3 regions of the Pseudomonas sp. Pmew2 genome follow, and region 2 is predicted to be linked to each of the others. Evidence: predicted binding sites of a transcription regulator. Region 2 holds the regulator's gene; each other region holds the start of a gene.

Evidence for each region. Region 2 encodes sigma-54, which starts transcription at its own class of promoters, with help from an activator protein. Its sites were predicted from a motif close to ANTGGCATNNANNTTGCTNT; they were not measured.
Region 1: the regulator sigma-54 is predicted to act here: its motif matches at 1,444-1,463, upstream of AC4ANK_RS18225 (flagellar hook-length control protein FliK).
Region 3: the regulator sigma-54 is predicted to act here: its motif matches at 2,589-2,608, upstream of flgB (flagellar basal body rod protein FlgB).

What each region holds. Positions count from the first base shown of each region.
Region 1 is NZ_CM176702.1:3,985,510-3,990,077, reverse strand. It holds gene AC4ANK_RS18235 (fused response regulator/phosphatase) at 1-992, shown strand, start outside; gene AC4ANK_RS18230 (Hpt domain-containing protein) at 1,026-1,382, shown strand; gene AC4ANK_RS18225 (flagellar hook-length control protein FliK) at 1,508-2,911, shown strand; gene fliL (flagellar basal body-associated protein FliL) at 3,690-4,190, shown strand; gene fliM (flagellar motor switch protein FliM) at 4,200-4,568, shown strand, end outside.
Region 2 is NZ_CM176702.1:1,458,607-1,463,174, forward strand. It holds gene ptsN (PTS IIA-like nitrogen regulatory protein PtsN) at 1-424, opposite strand, end outside; gene hpf (ribosome hibernation-promoting factor, HPF/YfiA family) at 436-744, opposite strand; gene AC4ANK_RS06705 (RNA polymerase factor sigma-54) at 820-2,313, opposite strand; gene lptB (LPS export ABC transporter ATP-binding protein) at 2,496-3,221, opposite strand; gene lptA (lipopolysaccharide transport periplasmic protein LptA) at 3,222-3,770, opposite strand; gene lptC (LPS export ABC transporter periplasmic protein LptC) at 3,757-4,329, opposite strand; gene AC4ANK_RS06725 (KdsC family phosphatase) at 4,338-4,568, opposite strand, start outside.
Region 3 is NZ_CM176702.1:4,025,655-4,030,222, forward strand. It holds gene flgE (flagellar hook protein FlgE) at 1-965, opposite strand, end outside; gene flgD (flagellar hook assembly protein FlgD) at 991-1,677, opposite strand; gene flgC (flagellar basal body rod protein FlgC) at 1,693-2,133, opposite strand; gene flgB (flagellar basal body rod protein FlgB) at 2,137-2,544, opposite strand; gene AC4ANK_RS18400 (nuclear transport factor 2 family protein) at 2,824-3,297, opposite strand; gene cynS (cyanase) at 3,308-3,775, opposite strand; partial or broken gene AC4ANK_RS18410 (LysR family transcriptional regulator) at 3,849-4,175, shown strand; gene AC4ANK_RS18415 (IS5 family transposase) at 4,296-4,568, opposite strand, start outside.

The DNA of each region.
Region 1 (4,568 bases), 2.5 Mb from region 2:
AAATGAACGCCAAGCTCAAACGCATCCTCCCCGTCGACATGTTCTGTTGTGCAACGCTGCTTTGTATCAACCTTGCACAACGGCAGGTCGAGGTCTGGAGCGGGGGCTTGCCGGACGGCTACCTGTTGCGTGGCGCGCAGGGTGAGCATGTGCCGCTGGCTTCCAGTCACCTGCCATTGGGCGTGCTGAGTGTCGATGCTTTCGATGCACGCACCGAGGTCTATCCGTTGGCGCCGGGCGATCGCATCTTCCTGCTGTCCGACGGGGTGCTCGACACCAGCAACAACAATGACGAACTGTTCGGTGCGCAGCGTTTGCGCCAGGTGCTTTCTACCAACCGCGAGCCGCATTTGCTGATCGAGGAAATTCTCGTAGCGCTCAACGATTTTGGTGGCAAGGCACGTGACGATGTCAGTCTGCTGGAAATCAGCGCCGTCGATGAGCCATTGCAGAGTCTGCCTGCCCTGACCTATTCGGACAGCGGTGCCTCCAGCCCACTGGACTGGTCGGCCAGCTTCGAGTTTCGCGCTTCGACCCTGAGGCGCTTCAACCCGTTGCCGTACGTCTTGCAGTTGCTGCTTGAAGTTCATGGCCTGCGCAATCAGGGTGCTGCATTGCACATGGTGCTCGGCGAGCTTTATAGCAATGCACTGGAACATGGTGTACTAGGGCTGGATTCGGCGCTAAAGCATGATGCAGCAGGTTTCGCCCTGTATTATCAGCAGCGCGCCGAGCGGCTTGGCATGCTTCAGACCGGGTTTATCCGCGTGACTGTGCGGGTCGAGCCGGTCGCAGCGGGTGGTCGGCTGACCCTCAGCGTGGAGGACAGTGGTCAGGGATTTGATATTGAAAAAGTCCGGATGCAGATACCTGCGGGCAATGAGCTGTATGGTCGCGGGCTCCGCCTGGTGTGTGAATTGAGTCGTGAGGCTCGATGGTCCGCGGATGGCAGGACGGCCTGCGTGGAATTTTCCTGGGAGGGAGTGGCATAATCCCCCCTGGAGTCTTGATCAAGGAGTGAACAAGTGTCGATTCATCTGGATTACAGCGTGCTGAATGCCTTGCAGGAAGTCATGGAGGACGAATATCCGACCTTGCTGGATGTGTTCCTCAAGGATTCCGAGCAGCGTATCGCGCAACTGCGTCTTGCTGTTCAAGTCAGCCATCCTGACTTTCAGGAATTGAGCCTCACCGCGCACAGTTTCAAGGGCAGCAGCGCCAATATGGGTGCCTTGCAACTTTCCGAGTTGTGTCGTCAGTTGGAAGAGCAGTCCCGTCAGCAGTTGTTCACAGGTCTGCCAGAGTTGATCGGTAAAATCGACAGCGAATACATGACTATTCGCGGTTTGTTTAACGCAGAGCGGCAGTTGTTTGTCAGCTGATCACTGATTTCCAGATCCCCGATCTTCCTTTATTCGGCAACCTTTGAAGTGGGTGTGGAAGGTTGGCCCGCATATTGCTAAGTGTTCTGGTAAGGCGATAACCAGCAGCTTATGCGGAGACCGAAATGCCCCTCGCTACCAATGCGCTTCTTCAGGCCACAAGCACTGCGACCTCAAGGTCCGGTACGGCCAATAATGCGGTCAAGTCTGCTGACAGCAGCAAAGACGGGGCCTCCAGCTTTTCCAATGTCTATGCCAAACAGGCGAAGGATGCCGTTCCGTCGCGTGATGATGCGCCGGTCAAGCCGGCTCGCGACAAGGCTGCGCCTGACAAGGACAAGGTTGCCGCCGGCAAGGACAAGCCTGCCAGTGATCAGGCCAATGCCGCTGACACGTCGAGTGTTGCCGATAGCGGCAATGATTTGCCAACCCGATCGACTGCCGCTGAGGATGATGCTGCCAGTGCCGGTTCAAAGCAGGATGACGCACAGGCATCTGCCGACTCTGCATTGACTGAAGGGCTGGCGATTGTCGATCCGGTGCTTGACCCGGCGTTGCAGGCGATGGCTGCTCAAGCGCCTGCGTTGCCGGTCGCCAGACCACAAAGCCCTGACGCCACGGCTGCGCCCGTAGCTACCGTGCTCACGGTCACTCAGGCTGCTCCGCCCGCAGCGACTGAAGAAGCATTCAATCCGGACGCCGATCCGCTTGATGGTCTGGATGCAGTGCAATTGGCGCTGGAGAATGCCAACGCCAAAACGCAGCTGGCTGCGCAGAATACCCATGCTGCCAACAAAGCGACGCCGACCAACGCAGAGGCCGATCCAAACCAGAATCTCGTCAATAACCTGTCGGCCCTGAGCGAGCAGCTTCCCTCGGAAGAGAGCAGCACGGAAAGCAGTGACAAGTCGTTCAGCGGCTTGATCGGCGAAGGACTGAAGGATGTCAAAAGCGCCGCGGGCGACACGCGCGTCGACAACTTTGCCGATCGCCTCGCTGCGCTGAGCCAGGCCGCGCAACCGGCCCGTGTTGCGGCAGCACCTGCCGCAGCGCCGTTGATGAATCAGCCGTTGGCCATGCACCAAAGCGGCTGGACCGAAGGCATTGTCGACCGCGTCATGTACCTGTCGAGCCAGAACCTCAAAACCGCCGATATCAAGCTGGAGCCCGCCGAACTCGGACGTCTGGACATTCGCATCAACATGGCACCTGAGCAGCAGACCCAGGTAACGTTCATGAGCGCCCATATGGGCGTGCGTGACGCACTGGAAAGCCAGATGTCGAGGTTGCGTGAGTCGTTCGTTCAGCAGGGGCTTGGCAACGTCGACGTCAACGTTTCCGACCAGTCGCAACAGCAGGCCCAGCAACAGGCTCAAGAGCAGGCCAGCCGTGCCCAGCGCAACGGTCGTGGCAATGGCGTGAGCTCAGGCGACACTTCGGATGAGATTGCAGGCGTCGATGCCGCTGTTCCGGTCAGCCAGCCGGCTGCACGCGTGATCGGCAGCAGCGAGATCGATTATTACGCGTGATGCTCCTTGCCTCACATGGCAGCCGCGACGCGAAGTCATGCCTTGTCTGCTAGTTGTTAAGGCAGAAATGATTTTCGATCCCGATGGTACAGACGACGCAAATTGCGACCTTAGTGACGGCTGAGTCCTGGCGCTGATCCGGGGGTAGCCTGGCAGGACGCCAGGCTAGCCGCACCGGGCCATGGATGGCCCGTTGCGGCGACCCCCGGATCAGTGACAGGGCGAAGGAACCCGACGAAGTCGGGCCGGAAACAGGAGCGAGGGGATTTGCCTACTTTGGCCTCATCAAAGTAGGTCGCCGAGGGACGAAAAGGTAACCTGAGCCGGACACAAACATAACTGACATAGCAGAACCGCTGTGTGACGCAGAGCGTCACGAAAGGCATTACCACGCGGAGCGTGGGAACGAGAATCTGGGCCGAACGCCAATCCACCTGATCTCGCAGGACCGCTGTGTGACGCAGAGCGTCACGAAAGGCATTACCACGCGGAGCGTGGGAGCGAGAATCTGGGCCGAACGCCAATCTACCTGAAGTCGCAGAACTGCCGTGTGACGCAGAGCGTCACGAACGGCATTCCCACGCGGAGCGTGGGGACGATAGTCATCAGCTCCCGGGTCGGGCTGATTCGGCACTGACACAAGCATTACCATCCCTCCGCGCCCAGCCGCGTAACCGGTTGTGTCCAATACATCTCCATCTCGTACAACTCTGGCATAACACTTGCTCTGCCTCTGTCACGTATTGAAGAACCTATTGAATAGTGACGGATTATTGGCATGGCGAAGAGCGAAGAAGTTAAAGACCCGGCAACCAAAGGCAAACTCAAGCTCATCATCCTCGCCGTTGTGGCGTTGCTGCTGGCGGTAGGTTTGTCGGTGGGCGCGACCTGGTTCCTCATGCACAAGAGCGAAAGCACACCAGACCCGGCTGCTGCCGCTGCCGCAGCTAACGTCAAGCCAGTGGCGGTGTTCGAACCCATGACCCCGGCCTTCGTGGTCAACTTCAACTCCAATGGTCGCCAGCGCTATATGCAGGTCAGTATCACCATGCTGGCGCGCAATGCCGCCGATATGGAAGCGCTGAAGGCGCATATGCCGCTGATCCGCAACAACCTGGTCATGCTGTTTGCTGCTATACCCTTTGAGTCGCTGGCCTCGCCGATCGGCCAGGAAATGCTGCGTCAGAAAGCGACCGCGAGCATTCAGGAAGTGGCACAGAAAGAACTCGGCAAGACTGTGATTGAACAGCTGCTCTTCACTAACTTCGTATTGCAGTAGGACTCTCACATGGCCGTGCAAGACCTGCTCTCCCAGGATGAGATCGACGCGCTGCTGCATGGCGTCGACGACGGGATGGTCCAGACCGACACCGTCAGCGAGCCTGGCAGCGTCAAAAGCTACGACCTGACCAGTCAGGACCGGATTGTCCGCGGGCGCATGCCGACGCTGGAAATGATCAACGAGCGATTCGCCCGCTACACGCGTATCAGCATGTTCAACCTGCTGCGCCGCTCGGCGGACGTGGCGGTGGGTGGCGTTCAGGTCATGAAGTTCGGCGAGTACGTGCATTCGCTGTACGTGCCGACCAGCCTCAACCTGGCCAAGATCAAGCCGCTGCGTGGTACTGCGCTGTTCATCCTTGATGCCAAGCTGGTG
Region 2 (4,568 bases):
CTTCGGCACTTTTGGCACTGCGCAGGCGCTTACGCACATCTTTGTCATCAAGCATGCTGGCGATCTGGCGCAATAACTCCAGGTGCTCATCAGTAGCGGCTTGCGGGACCAGCAATACAAACAGCAGGTCAACCGGCGCGCCATCGATGGCGTCGAAATCCACGGGGGTAGCGAGGTGAATGACTGCACTGACAGGCTCGCTGCAGTCAGCAAGGCGGCAATGAGGGATGGCAATACCGTTGCCGAAACCGGTTGAACCCAGTTTTTCGCGGGCAACAAGACTTGCGAATACTGTGTCCGGAACCATGCCCGGTACTTCACGACCGATCAGGTTGGCAATTTCTTCGAGTACACGCTTTTTACTGCCACCCGGCACGTTCACAAGGGAGCGGCCGGGGGTCAGGATATTTTCGATTCGGATCATTTAAATGGGCGTTAGCGAGCGGCCGCACCTTTGAGGATGCTTTGCTGCTTTTCCTTATGCTTGAGCAATTGTCGGTCTAGCTTGTCAGTGAGCAGGTCGATGGCAGCATACATGTCGTCATGTTCAGCATTGGCAACGACCTCTCCACCATGGATGTGCAACGTGGCTTCGATCTTCTGCTTGAGCTTTTCGACCGTCATCGTGACCTGCACGTTGGTAATCTTGTCAAAATGCCCCTCGAGCTTTTTGAGCTTGAGCTCAACGTATTCACGAAGGGGTTTGGTCACTTCCAGTTGGTGTCCACTGATGTTGACTTGCATACAGCTTTCTCCTTTGCCAGTGCATAAAGAGGCAGGCATGGCGCCTGTCTCTGGGACGCTGTGGCTGGGCCTGCATCACATCAGCCGCTTACGCTCACTGGAAGGCGCTATCCCGAGTGACTCGCGGTACTTGGCGACTGTGCGACGGGCTACTTGAATGCCTTGTGCCTCCAGTAAACCAGCGATCTTGCTATCACTCAACGGCTTTTTCTGATTTTCCGCCGCAACCAGTTTTTTGATGATTGCGCGAATTGCCGTGGACGAGCATTCACCGCCCTCGGAAGTGCTCACATGGCTCGAGAAGAAGTATTTCAGCTCGTAAATGCCGCGTGGCGTGTGCATGAACTTCTGGGTGGTCACGCGCGAGATGGTCGATTCATGCATGCCCACTGCCTCGGCAATGTCGTGCAGGACAAGCGGCTTCATCGCCTCGTCGCCGTACTCAAGAAAGCCGCGCTGATGTTCGACGATCTGGGTGGCGACCTTCATCAGTGTCTCGTTGCGGCTTTGCAGGCTCTTGATGAACCAGCGCGCCTCTTGCAACTGATTGCGCATGAAGGTGTTGTCTGCGCTGGTATCGGCCCGGCGTACAAAACCTGCGTATTGCGGATTGACGCGCAGGCGCGGTACGGACTCCTGATTGAGCTCGACCAGCCAGCGCTCGTTGTCCTTGCGCACGATTACATCGGGAATGACGTACTCGGCTTCTGTGGATTCGATTTGTGAGCCAGGGCGCGGGTTGAGGCTCTGGACCAGCTCGATGACCTGGCGCAGCTCGTCTTCCTTGAGCTTCATGCGCCGCATCAACTGGCCGTAATCGCGACTTCCCAGCAGGTCGATGTAGTCGGTGACCAACCGTTGCGCTTCCATCAGCCAAGGTGTTTTGGCTGGCAACTGGCGAAGCTGCAGGAGCAGGCATTCGCTCAGGTTTCGGGCGCCGATGCCTGCCGGCTCAAACTGCTGGATGCGGTGCAGTACGGCTTCGATTTCGTCGAGTTCGATGTCCAGCTCGGGATCGAAAGACTCGAGAATCTCCTCGAGGGTTTCGTCCAGATAGCCCTGGTTGTTGATGCAGTCGATCAGCGTAACCGCCACCAGGCGGTCCTTGTCGGACATCGGGGCGACGTTCAATTGCCACAGCAGGTGGCTTTGCAGGCTTTCGCCTGCAGATGTGCGTGTGGTGAAGTCCCACTCGTCATCATCGTTGCTTGGCAGGCTGCTGGCGCTGGTCTGGTAGATGTCTTCCCATGCGGTATCGACGGGCAGTTCGTTGGGAATGCGCTCGTTCCATTCGCCGTCTTCAAGGTTATCCACGGTAGGCGCGGATTCCTGGTAGGTCGGTTCCTGAACGTCGGGGTTGGGCTTTTGTTCGATGTTGTCGGCAAGCGGGTCGGAGTTGTCGAAGTCGTCGCCTTCTTCCTGCCGTTCCAGCATGGGGTTCGATTCCAGCGCCTCCTGGATCTCCTGCTGGAGGTCCAGTGTGGAAAGCTGGAGTAAGCGGATTGCCTGTTGCAGCTGCGGTGTCATCGTCAGCTGCTGGCCCATTCTCAAGACTAGCGATGGTTTCATGGCAGGGGCTAAACACCTTATTCGCCGGCGCTCATGCGCCATCTACTACAGGCGCCGGAGCGCCAACTTAAGCAAATTATATGCCTGAAACCTGTACCTTTGCCTAGAGTGGTATGACAAATAAAATATTGTCAACACACTGCACTGGCATCAATCGGCCGCTAAGCGCAAAGGGCAGTCGATTAAAGGCGGAATTCGTGGCCGAGGTAGACCTCTTTCACCAGTTGATTCGCCAGAATGGTCTCGGAATCGCCTTCTGCGATCAGCTGTCCATCGTTGACGATGTAGGCAGTTTCGCAGATGTCCAGCGTTTCACGGACGTTGTGGTCGGTGATCAGTACGCCGATACCCTTGGCCTTGAGGTGGTGAATGATCTGCTTGATATCACCTACCGAAATAGGGTCTACGCCTGCGAAAGGTTCATCCAGCAGGATGAATTTCGGCGCAGTGGCCAGGGCGCGGGCAATTTCCACGCGGCGGCGCTCGCCGCCCGACAGGCTCATGCCCAGGTTGTCGCGAATGTGGGTGATGTGAAACTCCTGCAAGAGGCTTTCGAGCTCCTTGCGGCGTGCTCCGGCATCGAGTTCCTTGCGGGTCTCGAGAATCGCCATGATGTTGTCGGACACTGAAAGCTTGCGGAAAATCGAGGCTTCCTGCGGCAGGTAGCCGATGCCGGCTCGGGCGCGACCGTGCATGGGTTGATGGCTGACATCCAGATCGTCAATCAGCACGCGACCCTGATCAGCCTGGACCAGACCTACGATCATGTAGAAGCAGGTGGTCTTGCCGGCACCGTTGGGGCCCAGCAGGCCGACGATCTGGCCGCTGTCGATGGAAATGCTCACATCGCGCACGACCTGCCGGCTTTTGTAGCTTTTAGCCAGATGCTGGGCTTTGAGCGTCGCCATTTACTGGGCCTTCTGAGGTTGGTCGGTTTTCTTTTTCGGCTGGATGACCATGTCGATACGCGGACGTGGTGTGGTCACCTTGGCACCGCCATTGGCCCGACCGGCGCTGACGACCTGTCTGACCGTGTCATAAACGATTTTCTCGCCTTCGGAAGTATTGCCATCATTGATGACCTTGGCCTTGTCGATGAGGACGATACGGTCCTGCCCGGCGTAGTACTGAATAGTGACGGCATAGGCCTGCACAATCGGTTTGTCTACGGCAGGCTTCTGCTCGTAATAGGCCAGATTGCCGACAGAGGTGAACACATCCACTTCGCCCTGGGCATTACGCGTGATCGTCACAGTGTTACCGGTGATCTTCATCGAGCCCTGGGTGATGATGACGTTGCCCTTGTAGGTTGCTACGCCTTTCTTGTCATCGAGCTGAGCATCGTCAGACTGGATGTGGATCGGCTGATCGCGGTCGGTTGGCAGGGACCAGGCGCTCGCGCTTCCCAGTGCTGCGCCCAGGCCGAGCAATAAAGGAAGAGTTTTAACGAGCCTCATACTGTCCTCTTACGTTGGACAGCAGGTCCATCCTGCTGTCTTTCAAATATGCTTTCATTCCCTTGGCCGTAGTCACACCGCCGGCGCCGTCGATTCTAACGTCTTGCTCGGTCTGCGCATATTGCTTCTGAGGGAATACGGTCATTCGACTGGTAGTGATAATAGTCGTACGTTGTTTTTCATCGGTACGCTCGACACGAACGGAATCGATCAGCTCGACCTGGTCGCCGCCGGACGAAACTTCGCCTTTCTTGCTCTGTACGTGCCATGGAAACTCGCCACCGCGGTACATGTGCAGGTCGGGCGTGGTCAACAGGGTCACGTCAGTGGCTTTCACGTGCTCGACCTTGTCGGAGGTCATGTCGTACTGAAGCGTGCCATCGGGCAGGTACTGCACGCTGTGGGCATTGATCGCATAGTAGTCGATGACCGTGTCGTCAACGGTCGACACCGGCTGATCCATAAAACTTTCCGGGCTGATGTTCCAGTAACCGACCGCTGCCAGCAGCAGCGCCAGTACCCCGAGCAGCAGGAACTTGCGAATTTTTTTAGTGAACATAATGGCTTCTATAAATAGACGGAGTGAGCCGCTTCAAGGTTGCCTTGCGCACTCAGAATCAGTTCGCAGAATTCGCGTGCCGCACCTTCGCCGCCCCGCGCTCTGGTTATTCCATGTGCATGCTCGCGTACAAAACTCGCGGCATTGGCAACCGCCATGCCCAGACCGACGCGCCTGATGACTGGCAAGTCTGGCAGATCATCACCCAGATAGGCGACTTGTTCGTAACCAAGCTGGAG
Region 3 (4,568 bases), 2.6 Mb from region 2:
TAACCGTCCTGGTCCTGAGTGATCAGGCCCGACACCGACGCGGTCTGGGTAATACCGGCCATGTTCAGTTTGATGGAGGCACCCGTAGCACCGTTCGCGCCCCAGCTGGCGGTCGTGCCGGTGCCGGATTGCACACCTGGTACCCAGTTGGCGACAGTAAAGGTGCCATCAGTGTTGAACTTGATGTTCGCACTGTCGGTCGGTACGGTGCCCGGCGCTGCGACGACCAGATTACCCGAGGAGTCGAATGTCAGGTCGTTCTTGTCGGCCGTAGTAGTGGTCGGGTCGGAAATGCTGCGACCGTCCATCAGCGAGTACATGGACCAGGTGTTGGTGCCGGTCTTGACGAAATACTGATCCAGCGTATGCGCGTTACCCTGAGTGTCATAGGTCGGCGTGCTGTACTTCATGTTGTACGACTTGGTGTCAGTCGCGTCGAACGTAGTGAGCGACGGCAAGGCAGTGGTCGAATTCAGGTTGGCAACGTTGGTAATGGCGGTGGTTGCCTTGGGCTGAAGGTTGGACGAATCCACCCGCAGGTCGCTCAATGCACCGGTTACCACACTGCCGTTGGCATCAACGTTGTAACCCTGCAACTTCATACCGCCGCTGTTGACGACGTAGCCTTCCTTGTCGGTGTGGAATGCACCGGCACGGGTGTACAGCTTCTCGCCGTTATTGCTGAGCATGAAGAAACCGTTGCCGTTGATGGCAAGGTCGAGGCTGTTGGCAGTACCGGTAGTCAGGTTGCCCTGCGAGAACTGCTGGGAAACCGCTGCGGTTGTTACGCCACTGCCCACATTGGTCTGGCCGGAAGTGCCGCGAATCGATTGAGCGTATTGATCGGCAAACTCCGCGCGCGACGATTTGAAGCCAGTGGTCGCAACGTTGGCAATGTTGTTGCCGGTAACGTCGAGACTTTTGTTTGCAGCATAGAGCCCACTAAGGCCGATATTGAAAGACATGTTTCACTCCTGCGCCTGGTAGGCTCTACAATCCGATGGTTTGAACTTTGGACAGGGCAACACTGCCGCTGGCCAGATTGAGCATTGTTTCTGCACCATTCACACCCAACGTGACGCTGTTGACCGTGGCAGGCAGGTAAGTCGAAAGCTGTGTGTTCTTGCCGTCAACCGAGCCTTCAGCCTTGAAGGTGTAGTTGCCCGACGCAAGCGCTGTACCGTCGCTGTCCGTACCGTCCCAGGAAAAGCTGGTGGTGCCGACTTTCTGCGCGCCCAGCTCGACGGTGTCGACCAGATTCGATTGCGAATCGTAAACCTTGATACTTGTCGCCGTAGTGGCGCTCGGAATAACGATCGAACCGGTCATACCCTTGGTGGTATCCACGGTGGTGGAGCTCGAATCGATGATCACCGAGCGACCTACCAGCGACGATGCCTGCAACGCCTGGGACGACTTGTAACTGGTTGCAATCGTGTCAACCGTCGACGTCAGGTTCTGCATGCTTTCAAGGCTGCTGAACTGTGCCAGCTGGGCCACGAACTGCGTGTTGTCCTGTGGGTCCAGCGGGTTCTGGTTCTTCATCTGCGTCACGAGCAGCTGCAGGAACGCGTCCTTGCCCAGCGTACCGGTGGAATTCGTCGCGGTCGGCGTCGGATTCTGCAGTGTGTTCAAGAACGTCGATGAGACGCTGCTTGCTGTGGTGTTATCGGCCATAACGTTCGCCTTCTATCACTGACCGAGGGTCAGAACCTTCTGCATCATGGATTTAGCGGTGTTCATGATTTCGGCGTTGGTCTGGAAAGACCGGCTGGCAGAAATCATGTCGGCCATTTCTTCCACGACATTGACGTTGGGGTAGTAGACATACCCGTCCTTGTCAGCGGAAGGATGATTGGGCTCGTAACGTGCTTCCAGGTTCGAGCTGTCTTCGATGATGCCGTTGACCTGAACGCCCTGCCCGGCTTCGCCCTGATCCTGGAACAGCGAACCGCCTGTGGACTGCTGACCCTGCATCACGGTGGCAAACACCGGGTGACGGGCGCGGTAGGTCTGGTCCATGCTCGAAGACACGGTCTCGGCGTTGGCGATGTTACTGGCCGTAGTGTTCAGACGCGTGGTCTGGGCACTCATGGCGCTACCGGCAATGTTGAACACATTGGCTAGTGACATGAATTATTCTCCGCGAAGGGCTGCAACCAGCCCCTTGAACTTGCTGTTGAGCAATGTGAAGCTGGCCTGAAAGCCCATGGCGTTCTCGGTGTAGCTGGCCTGCTCGACCTGGGAATCGACGGTGTTCTGGTCCAGCGAAGGCTGCGACGGGGTGCGATACAGCAGCGTCCCGTCATCATTGCCCATGCCTTCGGCTTCGATATGGCGGCTGTTGGTCTTGTTCAGCGCGAAATGACCGTTCTGCACCTTGTCGTTTTCGGCAGCCAGCACCGACGAGAAGTCCAGATCGCGAGCCTTGAAGTTCGGGGTATCGGCGTTGGAGATGTTGTTGGCCAACACCTCTGCACGCTGAGCCCGGAAGTTCAGAGCCTTTTCATGTATGCCTAGCGCTTTATCGAAGCTGATGCTCATTTCGGGAAACCTTTGCCGGTTGACCTGATTCTGTTGTTACTGACAAAGCAATCGGCGTGCCATGTTGCAAAAGCCAATGATTGCGGGGGCCGCAGGCGGCGGCGAGGCGGCAATGCCAGAAAAGCGGCAAGGCATTTCCGCTGTGGGAGGAGAAAGCGGCAAGCGGGGTGCCGTTTTTTTGCCAGTGTCGACTTGCCGCCTGACAATGGCGGCACTTCATCATTGCCTCATTCGGACGCCCAATAAAAAAGAGACCCGAAGGTCTCTTTGACGACTGAATCAGAGGCCAAGCTCACTTAACCCAGGGTGGTCATCAGGTCGCCGCCCCAATGGCCAATGGTATTTGCGCTCGGACTCGGCGATCGGCAAATCGTTGATGCAGGCAAAGCGCCGCTGCATGAGGCCGTTTGCAGCGAACTCCCAGTTTTCGTTGCCACACGAACGGAACCAGTTGCCAGAGTCGTCATGCCATTCATAGGCATAGCGCACGGCTATGCGGTTATCGGTAAATGCCCAGAGCTCCTTGATCAGCCGGTAGTCCAGTTCCTTGCGCCACTTGCGTTCCAGAAAGGCCTGAGCCTCTGCGCGGCCATTGATGAACTCACTGCGGTTACGCCAGTAGGTGTCTTCGGTGTAGGCCAGCGCAACTTTCGCCGCATCGCGAGAGTTCCAGCCATCCTCGGCGCCACGGACTTTCTGGACAGCCGTCTCCAGGGTAAAGGGTGGAAATGGCGGTCTTCCTTTATCACTCATCTCAGCGTCCTCAGAACGGTTTATAGGGCAGAAATTTTCCATCAAGGGTGATCACGGCTCGCTCGCCCCCTTCCGGATCTTCGACTTTCTTGATGTCGAGCTTGAAGTTGATTGCGCTGATGATGCCGTCGCCGAACTGCTCATGCACCAATGCCTTCAGCGTTGTGCCGTAGACCTGAACCATTTCGTGGAAGCGATAGATCGTCGGGTCACTGGAGACGTCTTCGACATTGCCGCGCAACGGGATGGTTTGCAGTTCGGCGACCGCGTCCCTGTCCAGCCCGAGACGCTCGGCGACTACCTCGGCCACCGCTTCCGGCAATGGGTGCTGACCGAGCAATGCAGCCGTGACATACACCACGCTCAACCCCGTACCTTCTGCAAGCCCTGCCCACGTCAGGTTCTTTGCGGTCTTGGCCTGCAGCACACGTTCAGTCAGATTCTGGCGCGGTGCTCTGGAAATGTTGCTGTGCGGCATAGGTAACCCTCCGGAATGAATTCATATCAATCACAGCATCGGCAACTATCACCATAAGATCCAAGACTGATTTATGATCATCGCCATAATCCTGCCTTATGGTGATGCCGTGCTGTTACGCCATATACGTTATTTGCTGGCAGTCTCCGACCATGGCAATTTCACCCGGGCGGCCGAGGCCCTGCATGTCTCGCAACCGGCGTTGTCGCAACAGATCAGGCAGCTGGAAAGCAGCCTGGGTGTGCAACTGTTCGACCGCACCCGCCGCAGCGTCGTGCCGACCGATGCCGGCCGCGTGTATCTGGACCACGCGCGTCGTTGCCTGCTTGAGCTGGAGGCCGGGAAGCGTGCGCTCAACGATGTCAGCGATCTGTCACGCGGACAATTGCGCCTAGGGATGCTCCGATCAACTTGCCGCGCAGCGGTGGCAAGCCGTAATTTGCCAGGCACATAGCGCTATTTTTCTGAAAACGGTCTGATGCAGTGTGAGTCGAGCGCGTTTTTCGCTCGGTTTTCCGTGTTAAGCGCGCAACTCACCCAAACCCATTAGTCGCTTTCGAGCCATCCACAGGTTCGACAGGGCGAACAGCGTGGTCAGTTGGGCCGTGTTTTTCATCAGCCCACGAAAGCGTACTTTCACGTAACCAAACTGGCGCTTGATGACCCGAAACGGATGCTCGACCTTGGCGCGTGTCTGCGCTTTGCAGTACTCGATCTTGCGCTTGGCTTTGTACAACAGGCTGCGTTTGTTCAGCTTGGAATACGTGCTGCGCCGCGCCGCGATTTGCCAGAT